2 regions of the Companilactobacillus paralimentarius genome follow, and region 1 is predicted to be linked to the other one. Evidence: riboswitches for the same ligand, from Rfam matches in the RefSeq annotation. Region 1 holds a riboswitch; the other holds the start of a gene.
The links. Region 1 has a riboswitch for tetrahydrofolate ahead of ACI6PB_RS09930 (folate family ECF transporter S component). Riboswitches for the same ligand answer to the same signal wherever they lie in the genome.
Positions count from the first base shown of each region.

Region 2: it holds a riboswitch for tetrahydrofolate, as region 1 does, so the genes downstream of both, ACI6PB_RS05620 (folate family ECF transporter S component) here and ACI6PB_RS09930 (folate family ECF transporter S component) in region 1, are expected to answer to the same signal.

Region 1 covers NZ_OY724131.1:2,031,359-2,034,564, forward strand. Annotated here, with positions in the region: gene rimI (ribosomal protein S18-alanine N-acetyltransferase) at 1-3, opposite strand, end outside; gene tsaB (tRNA (adenosine(37)-N6)-threonylcarbamoyltransferase complex dimerization subunit type 1 TsaB) at 1-703, opposite strand, end outside; gene ACI6PB_RS09930 (folate family ECF transporter S component) at 766-1,290, opposite strand; THF riboswitch at 1,343-1,439, opposite strand; gene ACI6PB_RS09935 (acyl-[acyl-carrier-protein] thioesterase) at 1,919-2,662, opposite strand; gene rsmI (16S rRNA (cytidine(1402)-2'-O)-methyltransferase) at 2,662-3,206, opposite strand, start outside.
Region 2 covers NZ_OY724131.1:1,174,263-1,177,468, forward strand. Annotated here, with positions in the region: gene pgmB (beta-phosphoglucomutase) at 1-635, shown strand, start outside; gene ACI6PB_RS05615 (aldose epimerase family protein) at 653-1,639, shown strand; THF riboswitch at 1,889-1,983, shown strand; gene ACI6PB_RS05620 (folate family ECF transporter S component) at 2,012-2,551, shown strand; gene ACI6PB_RS05625 (bifunctional folylpolyglutamate synthase/dihydrofolate synthase) at 2,554-3,206, shown strand, end outside.

The DNA of each region.
Region 1 (3,206 bases):
CATTTTTGTCTTCCTTATTACCTTTAGCGTACCAATCGTGTTCCGCCTGAGTTAAACGCAAGTAGGTCGGGATAAAGTTATCAATATCCTTAACAGGTTTGGTTGTCTCTGCAATTTTAGCCAATTTACCAGCAGCCGGCAATGAATTTTCACTCATAATTATTGTTGCTTCAGGAAATTGTTTTTGGATTAATTCTTGTAACCTAGGCGTAGCGTTAATAAACTCTAATTCATTAGGTTCATATTGTTTTAATGTTTCAAATAGATTGGCCATTGAAGTGTGATGATCTGCAATAACAGTTAATAATCTGCCATCACGATTTGTTACATAAACACCAGCAAAAGCATTATCATTTCTGGCATCCATTAGAGGAACTAAAAGATGCTTTTTGTCACCATTTGCAGCCAAGAGTTTCAAACTAGAAACTCCCACTAATTTTTTGTTCAAAGTGTCAGCTAATGTCTTAGCTACTGTCACAGCAATTCTTACACCTGTGTAAGAACCTGGACCTTTGGCAACAGCAATTAGATCAATATCATTTACTGTAAGTCCTGCTTCTTGCAAACCATCTTGAATATCAGGTAGCAAAGAAACACTATGTGTCTTCTTTTCAGTTGACTCTATATGCGCCAAAACCTTGCCATCCACTACTACGGCAACAGATAACGGTTTATTCGATGTGTCAAACGCTAATATTTTCATAATTATCCCTCATTCTTAATAGAATTATTTTAACACATAATTTTAAACAAAAAAAAATCGACCTATCGGCCGATTCTATTAAATTTTGAATTATCTATCCATCTTAATACGATGAAGAGAAGTCCAGTTTGATAAACCAGACTAAATGCCTCTTTCGCAAGTCTCGGTATTAACAATGTAACATAAGGTATATTAGTCATCATGTGAATCCACAAAGTATTAAGCCCTGTATTTACAATCACTGTAATTAACAAAACTGTAATAAATGTTCTCAGGATCGTAACCTTATGATTGTACAACATATATCCATAAATCACTCCAGATACTAGGGCGGTTAAAGTAAAACCCCAAAAGAAACTGCCTCCCGTCGCCATAATTGTATGACTGATAATATCTGCTAGAACATTGGCAATTCCAGCCTTCACAGGACCAAAGTAATATCCCAATAATCCAACGGCAATGAAGCTAAAGCCTACCTGTAACATGTTGCTACCAATCGACAACTTTGACAATACCATTTGCAATGCTATTAGCAAAGCCATCCACGTAATTCCTTGAACACTAACGACTTTCGTTCTACTGTTCATAATCGACATCTCCCAACGGAGCTGCCACAGAATATAAAAGAGACATATATAAAGTGGCGAATGCGGAAACAAGATCGCGAGAAAACTCTCTTCGTCCGATGTTCACATTCCGTTCCATCAGCACTTAACGCCTTGAATCCTACCCCAAATATTTTTGAATACTTAAATATGGTAGCACAATAAAATAACTATACAAGTAATTGGTTTTGGGATAAGGTTTTGCTAAGGATGTCGCCCTCCGCAACAAGCACTATTGCTCTGGAACGCTGTGGACGCTGATTTGAGCCAATTGAAGTTCACAATTGTCTCAAATACAAGTCTTATACTAAGCGACAAATCGCTAAGTATAATTTCACGGCTGAGACCAATAGCACTTGTTACTCCGGGCTGAATAGTAATTCTATTTTGTATTTTTCTTTCTAAATTTTTAGGCAAAAATAAACAGTATCTATTCAAAATTCCACACGACTGTAAAATTCTAAATAGATACTGTTTTTAATTAACGGAACTATATAATAAAAATCATTTTCTCGTCGATATTAAAATCCGCAAAATAAAAAATCAGAACACTATCTAATCCTTGTGGAGGATGGCATCAAATGCTAACTAAACTAAAGAACCACTATCCCTATTTATCTTCCCATCCCAATTGAGCAATAACATTCAATGTATCGCCATTCTTTATCCAATGAGTTGATGTGTGGTTTTCCGAATCTACCTTAGCAAATGACAATGGTTCACTTTCCAAATTAAGTTCTTTTTCATACTTAATGTCCATACTCTTCAAATGATGACTGGCAATATAATCCGTATCTAATGTATCTACCATCCAGTCAAAATAGTAAGAGTTATTAACATGTTTATTAACATCGATATTGTAGTAACCGATATGTTGTGGTTGTTTGAAATCATAATCTTCGGGTACACGTAAACGAGCAAATCTCTGAATTCGATTAACCTCTTCAGCCCCAAATTTATTTTCCAAACGATCTGCAGCACTGACGATTTTACGCTCCTTAATATCAATCAAAACAAAAGCACTTTGGGCTTTGACCATAACATTACCGTCCATATCTTCAACCCAGAAATCACGATAGAAAAAGTACTTATTATAACTTGTTGCTTGTGTAGTAACTTTTAATTTTTGTCCTAAATGTGGCATTTGATTGATATCCATATGATATTGAACAACTACCCATCCTAAGCCATTGTTCATAACCATCTCTGTACTATCAGCATCAGCTTGGTGTAATTGTTTTTCGGAAGTTAGTAGCATAATGTCAATCAAGGCTGATAAACGGATATCACCTGTAAAATTGACAAAATAATATGGTACTTCTACTTCCATTGAATATGTTTCTCTGTCTGTCACTATTCTTCCTCTCCAATTCCATGATAAAGGTTATACACCGTTTGTTTCTTCAAACCATTGTCAGCGGCTACTTCTTTGATAGCCTTATTAGGTTTCTTACCGTGGTCTATCAAGTTATCCACTGCCGCCACTAAATCAGCGTCTGAACTAGTTTCCATTTGATCAGCCGGTTTTCCTGCAATTATTAAAACATACTCACCCTTAGGATCATTTTCTTCATAATATTGGGCGACATCTTGTAAACTACCACGTAAAAAAGCTTCGTGAATCTTAGTCAATTCACGAGCCAAAGTTATCTGTCGCTCTGGACCAAACTTGGCAATTAAATCTTGAATCGTCTTCTTCACTCGATATGGCGATTCATAAACAATTGTTGTTTCATTACGATTAGCCAAATCCACTAAAGCTTCTGTTCTTTCTTTTCCCTTACGAGGTAAAAAGCCAAAGAAATAAAATGGCTGTGGTTCTATACCAGAAGCTATTAGAGCCGTTATTGAAGCCGTAGCACCTGGTAGTGGGACTACTGGAATTTCTTCCTTAATAG
Region 2 (3,206 bases), 860 kb from region 1:
ATTTAGATGGAGTAATTGCTAATACATCAGTTTTTCATGCAAAAGCATGGCATCAATTGGCAGATAAATTAGGTGTCACATGGACTGAGGATTTGGCTAACCAACTAAAGGGTGTTGGTAGAATGGATTCACTTAACTTGATTTTAAAGTCTGGTGGCAAAGAAAACGATTACACAGAAGATGAAAAAGTTAAGTATGCTACTGAAAAGAATGACAACTACTTAAGCCTTTTAAAGGGACTTACTGATAAAGATATTCTTCCTGGTATGAAAGAATTTATTGAAGATTTGAGTGCAAATAATTATTTGATTTCTTTAGCCTCATCTTCTAAAAATTCACCAAAAGTATTGGAAGCTTTAGACTTGGAAAAATACTTTGATGCCAGAGTCGATCCAAGTACTTTGAAAAATGGGAAACCAGATCCAGAGATTTATGTTCGTGGTGCTGAAGTATTAAATTTGAGACCTGAGGAATGTATCGGACTTGAAGATGCCGTTTCAGGTATCAAATCAGTTAACGGTGCTCATGAAACGTCTGTTGGTATTGGTGATCCAGAAATCTTAAATGAGGCCGATATTAACTTCACTGATACATCACAAGTAACACTAGCAAATATTAAGAAGGCAATGAATTAGCAAAGAGGGGTAAAAAAATGGGCATTTCAAAAACAATTTTTGGGGAAATTGATTCTGAACCGGTGTACCTCTATAAAATCACTAATAAAAATCAAACAAGTATTAGTATTATAAGTTATGCGGCGACTTGGCAAAATTTTGAAGTTGTTGAGGATGGTAAAAAGCATTCATTGATTGAGCATTTTGATAATTTAGAAGATTACATTAAAACACCTTATCAGGTTGGTAAAACAATTGGACGTGTAGCTGGAAGAATTAAGGATGCTACTTTTAAAATTAATGATGAAAGTTACCAAATGGAACAAAATGAAGGTGAAAACTTTTTACATGGTGGTAGTCATGGACTTCAATACCAAAACTTCTCCAGTCGACAAATTTCTAATAAAGCCGTAATGTTCAGCCATACCGTAAGGGGTGAGGATGGCTTTCCTGGAAAGCTTGAAGTTAATGTTATCTATATGTTAACCGATAACGATGAAGTTTATGTCACTTACGGTGCAAATACTGATCACGATACTTTATTCAATCCGACATGTCATGTTTATTTTGATGTTGATGACGAAAATATTAGTCAGCAGCAGTTACAAATAAATTCTGAAAAACTTTTGGAAGTCGATGATGGGAAGATTCCTACAGGACAATATTTACCAACTGAAGGACCTTATGATTTCAAAAAGTTTAAGACAATTGGTAAGGGATTAGATCAACTATCCTTATTAGATAAGCATGAATATGATGACACTTTTGTCGTTGATGGCCATGCTGCTACAATCAAATCTGATAAACGTGCTGTTGATTTGTATACAGATCGTAATGGTATGGTTATTTTTACCGCTAATCCTGAAGATGCTCAAAAAGCCGCAAAATACGATTACAGTTGTTTAGCAATGGAATTACAAACACTGCCAGATGCTATTCATCATCCGGGTTTTGGCGATATTGTTTTAAGTAAGGATAAGAAAGTAGCCTATACTAATAAGTATAAATATCGTAGGTTGGATTAGAGCGTTACTGTGTCATTTAGTTTAAAAGTATTTGTTGAAGAATTAACAAGTTAAAGTTTAATAATAATCGATACGAGAATTCTTAAATTAGAATTTTTGTATCGATTTTTTTAATATTTATTAATACGTGTTATACGAACTATATACACAAAATCTATTGACATTGTTCGCTATTAGACGTTATATTTAAAAAGTTAAATAAGTGGGGAGGAAAATAATAGTAATACCACAATTTAAAAATAAAAAGATAACAGAGTAGAGGATAAAGCGTTAAGTGTCAAAAAGACGGAATGTGCTTTTGAACGAAGAAGTAAATTCGCGGTTTTATTCTCGCATTCGCTGCATAATGATATGTAGCAGCTCTAAGAGGAGATGCTCAAAATGAACAAGAAAAACAGTATTTATTCGATTACCACAATGGGTCTTTTAGTAGCAATGATGATTGTTTTAACTAATTTTTTAAGTATACAAACGCAATTCCTACGTATTTCATTTGAATTCATACCACAAGCCATTTTAGGAATGTTCTTTGGTCCGCTTTGGGCGGGAATTTCATCGGTAGTAGCTGATGTTGTCGGGACAACATTATTTGGTAAAGCTGGATTCTTTATTGGCTTTACGTTAAATGCGCTTATTTCAGGTGTTTTATATGGATTATTCTTCTACAAAAAAGAAATTACTTTAAAAAATACTTTCATCTGTGTTTTACTAAATACCCTTATTATTAGTTTGTTTTTAACACCATTATGGTTATCAATCATGTATCATGTGCCATTCTTTAACATGGGGCTTTGGGTTCCTAGAATTATTAAAGCAGTTGCCATGCTCTTTATTCAAACAGGTTCAATTATGTTCTTTGGTAAGGCACTACCACTAAAAATGCTTGCTAGTCGTTACATGGCGAAAGGATAAAAATGTTTAAGACAGGTTCAGAGGTTATTCAGTGGATTATTTCACGAGGTTACTTTGGCAGTTGTCCTGGATTAGAACGTATTACTGAATTATTACGTTTGCTCGGTAATCCTGAACGAACTTATCCGACAATCCATGTTGCAGGAACTAATGGAAAAGGATCAACGACACGCTATTTGGCTAATCTGTTGCGTACCAATGGTTTGAAAATTGGTACTTTTAATTCGCCATTCATTAAAGATTTTGCTGAACAAGTGGAAATCAATGGACAAGAAATTGATAGTTTTAACTTGGTTAAACTGGGAAATCAGATTAAACCATTAGTTGAGCAAATGGATAGACAAAAAGAATTTTACAGTATAACTGAATTTGAAATTCTCACTGGGTTAGCCTTTTCTTATTTTAAAGGACGAGTAGACATAGCAATTATTGAAGTGGGCATGGGTGGCCTGCTAGATAGTACTAATGTCATTGAACCAGAGTTGACTGCTATTACAACGATTGGATTAGATCATACTGCCTTTTTAGGGGATACAATTGAAAAAATAGCTTATCAAAAGGCTGGTATCATTAAAAAAAATACACCGTTAATTGTTGGAAATGTTTCTGAAGATGCATTGAACGTTATTAAAACCCAAGCAGCAAAAAATGATGC